Regions from separate parts of the Nitrospirillum guanabarense genome, predicted to be linked through region 1. Evidence: predicted binding sites of a transcription regulator. Region 1 holds the regulator's gene; the other holds the start of a gene.
What was found. Region 1 encodes LexA, which represses DNA repair genes until DNA is damaged. Its sites were predicted from a motif close to ATGTTCTANTTTGGTTC; they were not measured.
Positions count from the first base shown of each region.

Region 2: a site for LexA is predicted at 1,890-1,906, ahead of UAA55_RS27370 (PA0069 family radical SAM protein). Genes of this name have one in related genera too.

Region 1 is NZ_JAYEER010000004.1:1,351,204-1,356,532, forward strand. It holds gene trpC (indole-3-glycerol phosphate synthase TrpC) at 1-508, shown strand, start outside; gene moaC (cyclic pyranopterin monophosphate synthase MoaC) at 510-1,001, shown strand; gene UAA55_RS24230 (molybdopterin molybdotransferase MoeA) at 1,016-2,215, shown strand; gene lexA (transcriptional repressor LexA) at 2,368-3,090, shown strand; gene UAA55_RS24240 (ComEC/Rec2 family competence protein) at 3,227-5,194, opposite strand.
Region 2 is NZ_JAYEER010000004.1:2,015,758-2,021,086, reverse strand. It holds gene UAA55_RS27375 (hypothetical protein) at 1-659, shown strand, start outside; gene UAA55_RS27370 (PA0069 family radical SAM protein) at 741-1,844, opposite strand; gene UAA55_RS27365 (acyl-CoA desaturase) at 1,991-3,247, opposite strand; gene ftsE (cell division ATP-binding protein FtsE) at 3,437-4,186, opposite strand; gene UAA55_RS27355 (hypothetical protein) at 4,273-5,103, opposite strand.

The DNA.
Region 1 (5,329 bases):
CCAGGGGGCGGACGAGTACCTGGTGGCGGCGCGCGCCGCCTGCGACCTGCCGGTGCTGCGCAAGGACTTCATGCTGGACACCTATCAGGTGGCCGAGGCCCGCGCCCTGGGGGCCGACTGCATCCTGCTGATCATGGCGGCGCTGGACGACGCCCAGGCGCTGGAGCTGTATGGCGCCGCCACCGGATGGGGCATGGACGTGCTGGTCGAGGTGCACGACATCGAGGAGATGCGCCGCGCCCTGGCCCTGCCCGGCGGTCTGCTGGGCGTGAACAACCGTAATCTCAAGACCCTGTCCATCGATCTCGCCACCACCGAGATGCTGGCCGGCATGGTTCCCCCCGGCCGCCACCTGGTGGCGGAAAGCGGCCTTTATCATCCCCAGGACCTGCTGCGCATGGAAATCGTGGGCGCCCGCCGCTTCCTGGTGGGTGAGTCGCTGATGCGCCAGGCCGACGTGGCGGCCGCCACCCGCGCCCTGCTGGGCCTGGACCAGGCGGTGGCCTGAGATGGCCGAGACCAGCGGCCTCACCCATTTCGACGCCGCCGGCCGGGCGGTGATGGTCGACGTTTCCGACAAGGCGGAGACGGAGCGCCTGGCGACCGCCCGCGGCCGCGTGACCATGAAGGCGGAGACCCTGGCCCTGATCCAGGCGGGCCAGATGGGCAAGGGCGATGTCTTGGGCGTGGCGCGGCTGGCCGGCATCATGGCGGCCAAGCGCACCCCCGACCTGATCCCCCTCTGCCACCCGCTGGCCCTGACCAAGGTGACGGTGGACCTGACCTGCCTGCCTGAGGACAACGCCGTGGAGATCGAGGCCACGGCCAAGCTGAAGGGCCGCACCGGCGTGGAGATGGAGGCGCTGACCGCCGTCAGCGTCGCCGCCCTGACGCTGTACGACATGTGCAAGGCGGTGGATAAAGGCATGGTCATCGCCGATATCCGCCTGATCGCCAAGGACGGTGGCAAGAGCGGCCCCTACCGTGCGGAAAACTCCTGACCTGCAGGCCATCCATGATCCCCGTTGATGAAGCGCTGGCCCGCATCCTCTCGCAGTTCCAGCCCCTGGGCGGCGAACTGGTGGGGGTGGGCGAGGCGCTGGGCCGCGTGCTGGCGGCCGATGTCGTGGCCCGGGTGACGCAGCCGCCGGCCGCCGTCTCCGCCATGGACGGCTGGGCGGTGCGGGGGCCGGACCTGGGCACTCTGCCCGTCACCCTCGCCCGGATCGGCGAGGCGCCGGCCGGTCGGCCGTTCGCCGGCGCGGTGGGCCCGGGCCAGGCCGTGCGCCTGTTCACCGGCAGCGTCATGCCCGAGGGCGCCGACACCGTGGCGCTGCAGGAGGACTGCGACGACCTGGGCGACAGCGTGCGGGTGCGCGAAGGCAGGCCCGGCCGCTGGGTGCGCGCCGCCGGCCTGGACTTCACCGCCGGAACCGTGGGCCTGAAGGCCGGCCGCCGCCTGACCGTGCGCGACCTGGCCCTGGCCGCCGCCATGAACCACCCCTTCCTCACCGTGCACCGCCGCCCCCGCGTCGCCATCCTGGCCACGGGCGACGAGGTGGTGATGCCGGGGGAGCCGCTAGGCCCCGGCCAGATCGTCAGCAGCAATGGCCTGGCCCTGGCCGCCCTGGTGCGGCGCCATGGCGGCATCCCGGTCAACCTGGGCATCGCCCCCGATGACGCCGACGCCCTGGCCACCCTGGCGCGGGGGGCCACCGGCTGCGATCTGCTGGTCACCACCGGCGGCGCCTCCGTCGGCGAATACGATCTGGTGCGCGGCGCGCTGGGCGGCGAGGGGCTTGAACTCGACTTCTGGAAGATCGCCATGCGGCCGGGCAAGCCGCTGATGTTCGGCCGCCTGGGCGGCACACCCCTGCTGGGCTTGCCGGGCAACCCCGTCTCCAGCCTGGTGTGCGCCATCCTGTTCCTGGTGCCGGCGCTGCGCCGGATGCGAGGGCTGGCCCCGGCCGAGTTGCCCAGGGCGCGGGCCGTGCTGGCCACCCCCCTGCCCGCCAACGACCGCCGGCAGGATTATCTGCGTGCCGCCCTGGTGCCCGGCGATGGCGCGTTGCCCGGCGTGGCGACCTTCAGCCAGCAGGACAGCTCCATGCTGAGTCGCCTAGCGGCGGCGGATTGCCTGATCGTCCGCCCGCCCCATGCCCCCGCCGCCGAGGCCGGCACGGTGGTGGATATCGTCCCACTGGACGAGATTTAAGGTCCCGAGCCCCGAACCCGCCCTAAATCTGTCATCGTCTGATGGTTTTTCATCGCTGACCCTTGACGTGGGCCGTGAACCAAAATAGAACATGGCCAGTACGTTTCGGGTTTGTTCCATATCTAGCGGCTCGACACAGCGAAGGGGGCGATATGCTGACGCGGAAGCAACAGGAGCTGCTGCTGTACATCCACCAGCATCTGGGTGAAGGCGGCGTCTCCCCCTCATTCGATGAGATGAAGGATGCCTTGGGCCTCAAGTCCAAGTCCGGCATCCATCGGCTGATCACCGGACTGGAGGAGCGTGGCTTCATCCGCCGCCTGCCCCACCGCGCCCGGGCGCTGGAGGTGCTGCGCCTGCCGGAGACGACGCCGGCACCCAAGAAGGCCGCCGCCGCGGCGCCGGCGGACGTGGAACCCCGCTTCAAGCCCAATGTCATCAAGGCGGACTTCCAGGCGGGCCTGCCCGGCCGGGATGCCGGCGATGCCATCGGCGCCGTCAGCCTGCCGCTGTACGGCCGCATCGCCGCCGGCCTGCCCATCGAAGCGCTGCGTGACAGTGGCAGCACCATCGACATCCCCGTCTCCATGCTGGGCATCGGCGAGCACTACGCCCTGGAAGTGGCGGGCGACAGCATGGTGGAGGCTGGCATTCATGACGGTGACACCGTCATCATCCAACGCTGCGAAACGGCGGAGAACGGCGCCATCGTCGTCGCCTTGGTCGACGCAGCCGAGGTGACGCTGAAGCGCCTGCGCCGCAAGAACAACTCCATCGCGCTGGAGCCCGCCAACCCCACCTATGAAACGCGGGTGTTCGGTGCCGACCGGGTGCGGGTTCAGGGCCGCCTGGTCGGCCTGTTCCGCCGCTATTGACCAGACATCCTGGACTAGACAGCGGCCCTGGCCACCTCAGTCCCAGGGCCGTTTGCTTTGCGGGTCGTGTACCGTCTCGATGCGTACACCGCCGCGTTCGAAGTACAGGGCATGGGCGCCGCAGGCGGCCAGCACGTCAGGGCCGATGACGCGGGGGGCGTCGCAGCCGGCCGCCGGCACGCGGGAGATCACCAGGTCGGCGTTGTCGCAATCCTCCGCCAGGGCGTCGCGGGTCCAGGCGATGGCCACCAACCGGCCTTCGGGCGCCGCCGGATCGCGCCGGTCCAGGACGATAGAGATCGGGGTGGTAGAGGCATCCCAGGCTGTCGCAGCGCAGGCTGCCGTCATCCGTGCCCACGGTGGGCCAGGCGGGCGGGCGCCCCTCCCCGCCATCGCGCTTGCCCCAGGTCTCCACCTCGAAGCCGCCACCGCGCGAGGACGACAGCCACAGCTTGCCGCCGCCGTCACGCACCGCCACCATGGTGCCGCCGCCCGACACCACCATGTCCGGCCGGGGCGTCAACGGCGCCAGCACGCAGCCGAGCGCGATGGGCGCCAAGCCGATCAGGCGCCAGCGGCGGCGCCACAGCATGAGCCACAGGCCGCCGCCCACCATCAGGCCGAAGGCCAGGTCGGACAGGGCGGCGCCGTGCAGCGCGGCCCCCGGCAAGGCGGCGGTGACGCGCGCGGTCCACAGGATGCCCTCGCAGCCCCAGCCGATCATGTCGATGATCCAGCCCTCCAGATGGAAGGGCATGGCGACATAGGCCAGCAGGCACAGCGGCATGATCCACAGCTCGGTGATGGGAATGCCGATCAGGTTGGCCAGCACGCCGTAATTGGCCACCTGCTGGAAGTGGTAGAGGCAGAACGGCATGGTGGCGATGGTGGAGATGATGGAGGTCAGGCACAGCCCGCCCACGAACAGCAGGGCGCGCCGTGGCCAGCCGCCCTCCTTGCGCCAGCGGTTCATCGGCTCGCGCAGCACCTCGTAGGCGCTGATCAGCGCCAGCACGGCGCCGAAGCTCATCTGGAAACTGGGGCCGGGCAACTGCTCCGGCTGGTACAGCAGGCAGAGGATGCCGGCAACGGCGATGGCCCGGGGGCTCAGGACCGAACGGTCGGCCAGGATGGCCACCATGGCCAGCGCCGTCATGAGGACGGAGCGCAAGGTGGGCACCTGCGCCCCGACCAGCATCATGTAGGCGAGCGTCGCCAGGATGGCGAAGGCGGCGGCGTACTTCTTGATGGGATGGCGCAACGCCACGCCCTCCCACAGCGCCAGGGCCGCGCGGGCGAAGAAATAGAACAGCGCCGCCACCAGGCTGATGTGCAGTCCGGAGATGGACAGGATGTGCTGCAGGCCCGAGACGCGCATGGCCTGCAGGTCATCCGGGGGAATGCCCGTCTGCTCCCCATTCAGCAGCGCGATGGCGATCATGGCGGGCGCGCCCGTCAGGCGCTCGGCCACGCGGCTGGCGATCAGCTCGCGCAAGGCCACCACCCGGTCGTTGACCCAACCGATCCAACCCACCGGCGCCGGCGCCACCACCTCCGGCGTCTTGAAGGCGAAACCCACCGCCCCGATGCCCTGGTAGAAGGCGGAGCGGCGGAAATCGTAGGCGCCCGGCTCCGGGCTGTCGGGCGGTGGGCGCAGGGCCGCCAGGATGCGCACCCGCGTGCCCGCCGGTGGCGCAGCATCGGTGGGGCGCAGGCGGATGCGTACGGCGGGCGGAGTCAAATCCGGCGCCTGGCGGGGGATGCGCGGGTCGGCCAGGGTGACGCGTACACCCTTGTCCAGACGCTCCACATTGGCGACGCGGCCTTCCACCGGCACGGGGCCCAGGGGTCGCTGCAGGATGGGGGTCCTCAGCCAGGTGGTGCGCGCCTCCACCGCCGTGAACCCCATCCCCAAGGCCAGCAGCGCGCCCAGCGTCAGACGCAGGGGCAGCCGGTCGCCGGCCAGCAGGTACAGGCCGAAGACGCCCAGGGTGAACAGCAGACCCGACCAGGGCGGCGGCTCTCCCGGCATGGCGAAGTAAAGGGCGATGCCGGCGCCCAGGAAAACAGGAACCCAAAGGACCCAACGTTCCCGCTCTTCCACCAAATTGACATACGCTGATGTGACAATGCTGGCTAACGCGGCGAGCGCACGATGTGTGATCCGCATCACATCTGAAGGGGGTGGGTCGGCGCCAAATTCGCTCCGCCCAGTAGCTAAATAGGACCCATTCGACAA
Region 2 (5,329 bases), 660 kb from region 1:
GCGCCGAATACAGCATGGATCACAAGCCCGCCTTCGTTGAGGCGATGGAACGGCTGCTGATCAACTACCCGGATCAGGAAAGCTGGGAAAGCGTCATCCGCGGCGTGCAGAAGCTGCCGGGCTTCAATTCCAACCGCCTGCAGATCGATGTGCTGCGCCTGCAGATCGGTGCCGGTTTGGTGAAGGATCCGGGCCCGTACCTGGAATTCGCGCAGCTGGCCATGAGCGATGGCCTGGGCGCCGAAGCCAAGGCGACGATGGACAAAGGCTTCAAGGCCGGCATCCTGGGCAAGGCCCAGGGCGACCGCGAGAAGCGCCTGGCCGACATGGCCGGCAAGCAGGTGGACGACGATCAGCGCAAGCTGCCCGACGACGAGAAGGAAGCCGCCGCGCAGCCTGACGGCAAGCAGCTGGTCAAGGTCGGCACGCAATACTTGGCCCTGGGCAACGCCGCCAAGGCCATCGAGGTCATCCAGGCCGGCATCAAGAAGGATCAGTTGAAGTATCCGGAAGAGGCCAAGCTGCGCCTGGTCCAGGCCTATCTGGCCGCCGGCCAGAAGCAGAAGGCCGTGGATACCATGAAGAGCATCAAGGGCACCGACGGCACCGCCGACATCGCCCGTCTGTACCTGATCCAGGCTGGCGTCACCCAGTTCTGATCCGTCCAGCGCCCTGGCGCCGGCGACAAGCCGTAAGCGAAGGCCGGTCCCTCATGGGGCCGGCTTTTGTCATTGGCGCGCTCAGAAGAGCGCCAGTTGGTCCCCCGCTTGGGGAGGGGGCCGGAACAGATCACAGCGCATGCTCCAGCGCCGCTGGTCCAGGCCCAGGCGCTTGACCGCCAGCTTGTAGCGGGCGGCCAGCAGCTGGGCATAGGGGCCGGTGCCGCGCATGCGGGTGCCGAATTCGGCATGGTTACGGCCGCCGTCGCGGCACTGGCGGATCAGGCTCAGCACATGGTCGGCCCGGTCGGGCGCATGCAGGCGCAGCCATTCTTCCATAAGGTCCGCCAATTCGCGCGGCAGGCGCAGCAGGATGTAATGGCCTTGGGTCGCCCCAGCCTCCTTGGCGGCCGCCAGGATGCTCTCCAGTTCGGCGTCGTTGAGCGCCGGGATCATGGGGGAGGCCAGGACGCTGACGGGCACGCCCGCCTGCGACAGCTGGCGTACGGCATCCAGGCGCCGTTGCGGCGTGCCGGCGCGCGGCTCCAGCTTGCGGGCCAGCCCGCGGTCCAGGGTGGTGATGGAGACGGAGACGCGCGCCAGACCGTCCGCCGCCATGGGCGCCAGGATGTCCAGGTCGCGCAGGACCAGGGGCGACTTGGTGATGATGCCCACCGGGTGACGGAAATCGCGCAGCACCTCCAGCACGCCGCGGGTGATGCGCTCCGTCCGCTCGATGGGCTGGTAGGCGTCGGTGTTGGCGCCCAGGGCGATGGGCTGGGGCGTGTAGCCCCTGGCCCGCAGCTCCTTGGCCAGCAGGGCCGGGGCGTCGCGCTTGGCGTAGAGGATGGTCTCGAAGTCCAGGCCCGGCGAATGGCCCAGATAGGCGTGGCTGGGCCGGGCGAAGCAATAGACGCAGCCATGCTCACACCCCCGGTAGGGGTTGATGGAGCGATCGAAATTCACGTCCGGGCTGTCGTTGTAGCTGATGACGCTGCGCGAGGCGTCCAGGCGCACCTGCGTGGCGGCGGCCACCTCCAGATCCGCCTCCTCATCCCAGCCGTCATGGCCCGCCCGGGCCCAGCCGTCGTCGGTGCGCATGCGGGCATGGGCCTCGAACCGGCCCACGCGGTTGGAGATGGTGCCCCGGCCCTTCAGCGGGCGGTCATCCAGGATGTCGACCATGGCGTCCTCCGTTACCCGGAGGGCAGCCTACGCCCGGCAAAACAAGAACACAACATGAACATTTGCGCCGCCAACGCTCCTGCCAGGCAGCAAAAAAGGCCGCCCCAGCAGTTCCGGGGCGGCCTTCCCTTGGGGCAGCGGCCGGCTCAGGCGGCGGCGACGGCCAGACGGGCGCAGACGGCTTCGATGAGCATCTGGCGGGCCCGGTCGACGATATCGTCCATGGAAGAGGTGCGCACGAACATGGCGGCGGCCCGCTCCTTCAATTCCTCTCGCGTCGGCAGGGTGGGCATGCTCGGCATGTGCAGCTCCGGCAGGCTGGGCATGGCGGGCATATGAAGCTCGGGCATGTGCAGCGAGGCCAGCATGGCCTCGGCCTGGGCGCGGGCGTTCTGCAGCTTGTGCTGCAATTCGGCCTTCACGTCGGCCAGCGAAGGGGTGTCGGCCAGGGTGGCCTGTAGGCGGGCGGCGATCTGCTCCACATGGAAGGTGTCGGCCAACTGGCCGGCGGCCTTCTCGATGATGGCCTTGCCCAGGCGCTGCTCGCCCCGCACCACGGCGGCCGGCGGGCGGTGCAGGTCCCAGGTGACGCCCACCCAGGAAAGCGCCTTCAGGATGTAGTAGGTGGTGTCCACCTCCCACCAGCGGAAACCCTGGCAGGCGGCACTCTGGTAGGCATGGTGGTTGTTGTGCCAGCCCTCGCCCATGGTCAGCAGGGCGAACCACCAGTTGTTGCGGCTGTCGTCGCCGGTCAGGTAGCGGCGGCGGCCGTACACATGGGCCAGGGAGTTGATGCAGAAGGTGCCGTGGTAGGTGGCGATGGTGCTCCAGAAGAAGCCCACCACCAGACCCGACCAGCCGGCCGCGAACCACACGGCGACGGCCAGGATGAAGGCGGGCAGGTAATGGAACCGGTCCAGGAAGCGCAACTCGGGGAACTTGGCCAGGTCCGGCACGGCGGCCAGGTCGGTCTTGTCGTGGCGCGCGGTGAAGATCCACCCCATGTGCGCGTACCAGAAGCCGCGCTGCACCGGGGAATGCACGTCCGCGGGGGTGTCGGAATAGCGGTGATGGTGACGGTGCTTGGCCGCCCACCACAGGATGCCGCGCTGGGCTGACGTCTGGGCGATGAAGGCCAGGATGAACTGGAACCAGCGGCTGGTCTTATAGGCACGGTGCGAGAAATAGCGGTGATAGCCGCCGGTGATGCCGAACATACGCAGGCCGTAGAGGCCGACGGCCAGGGCCACGTCCTGCCAGTAGACCCCCGTCCAGATGGCGCCCAGGCAGGCCAGGTGCACCAGGATGAAGGGCACGGCGCCTGTGGCCTGGATATCGTCCATGTAGTGGTCAGCCGGGCTTTCGGCCCGGGGGGCGGTGGTCTCGCGGGCGGGGTTGGTCACCGGGGTGTGCACTCCGTCAGGGGCCGGCGGTGGTGGGGCCGGGCAGGGATGATGTCTATATCGTCTGGATAGCAGGAATTGGCCTTGAAGCCGACTCCGCGTTTGGGCGTTATTCCTCTGACCCCAGGGTAAGGGACAACCCTGAAGGGGAGCTTAACACTGGTGGCGGTGCCGGCGATTTGCGCTGGGTCAAAAGTCCGGCGAAAGGTCGTCTGAGCCGAGGGGCGGCGCCGGGGCCTGGGCCGGGCCAACGGCGTTGCTGGCCGCCCCCTCCATCCACCAGCCGGAATCGGCCAGCTTGCCTTCATACAGCTCCATCACCGGCTTCTGCAGCCGGTCGACCAGCACCATGTCGTGCGTCGCCACCAGGCAGGTGGTGCCCAGTTTGTTCAGCTCGATGAACAGCCGCATGATGCGCAGGCTCATCTCGCGGTCGATGTTGCCCGTGGGCTCGTCCGCGATGATCAGCTTGGGTCGGGTGACGACGGCGCGGGCGATGGCCACCAGCTGCTTCTGCCCGCCCGACAGGCGCAGGGGCCGCTCGTCCAGCTTGGCCTTCAGCCCCACCCAGGACAGGAGTTCCGTCACGCTTTCCTGCACATGGGTCTCATCCTGGCCGGCCAGGCGCAGGGGCAGGGCCACGTTGTCGAACACCGTCAGGTGGTTCATCAGGCGGAAGTCCTGGAACACCACGCCGATTTCCCGTCGGATGGCCGGCAGGGCCTTGCGCGGGGTCTTGGACAGGGGGTGGCCCAGCAGGGTGATCAGGCCGCGCGACGGCCGTTCCGCCAGGTACAGCAGCTTCAGCAGGCTGGATTTGCCGGCGCCGGTGGGGCCGGTCAGGAAATGGAAGGACCCGGGCGCCAGTTCGAAGCTGATGTCGCGCAGCACCTCAGGCCCGGTGCCATAGCGCAGGCCCACATTCTCGAAACGGACCAAGGGCGAGGTATCCTTGAAACGGAAAGGGCCCGGCCCGCCCGCTTACAGGGGTGGGGCCGGGCCCGATCCAGGAAAGGGAGGGGCGCTTACTCGGCCGAGGCCGCCTCGGCGTCCGCGCGCTCGGTGGCGGGGAACAGGCCGGCCTTCTCGAACGCGGTCAGCGTCTCCTGCGCCCAGGCGCGCAGGTCGGTCAGGCCGCTGTGGCCCGTCCACACGTCGATGCCGTAGCGCTTTTCCAGGTCGGCGTCGGTCATCTTCAGCGCATCGCGGACGGAGATGAACTCCTTCTCCAGCAGCTTCCAGATGTCGCTTTCGCAGCGCTTGATGGTGATGAGGCCGACGCCCTGGCTCTGGAAGCTCTTCAGGCGGCGGAAGGACTGGTCGTTCTCATAGGGGCCGAAGCCGCCGGCCACTTCGTTCAGCACCACGAAGCGGCGGCCGAAGGGCAGCCATTCGTTCTTGTCGAACGAGTACTGGATCAGGGCACGGGCGTCCTCGATGGCCTGGGCCTCTGCCTTGGTGGTGACGATCAGGTCGATGGGGTTGCTGTTGCGGCGGCGCAGCAGGGCGCCGGCGTTGCGTGCCTCGGCCCAGGCGAACAGGTCGGCGGCCACGTTGGCGCCCACGTCCACCACATAGCCGCCCTCCAGCAGGGTGCGGCCGAATTCGTCCCAATACTTGATGGCCAGGTTGGGGTCGGTCGAGGTCTTGATGTTGGTCAGCTGCTCGCCGATGCCCAGTTCCTTCACGCCGGCGAACAGGCGGCCGAACTTGGACCGCTGGTTCAGCGTGTCGCTGTCGGCGGCGGCCAGCTTCACGGGCGCGCCCTTCTGCTCGTGCTGCAGGACCAGCATCTGGGCCACCAGCGTCTTGCCCTGGCCGCCGGTCTTGGCCATCGAGATATAGGTTCGCGTCATGGGGTCGTTCTCCTGGTCCCGCATTCTTGGTGCCGGCGTCCCTGGCCGCCCGCGTTCCCATCGCCCCTGGGGCGATGTCCCCTGGGAAGGTTCCCCGGAACGCGTCTGGCCGCGGGGTTGGACGGCATGGAAAAGGCGCGTCCGGCCGGGCCTTGAATCGATACAGGTTTTCACCCCGCGCTTCAACTGCGGGGGCCGCCCTTAACCGAAATCGCACCGGCATGCG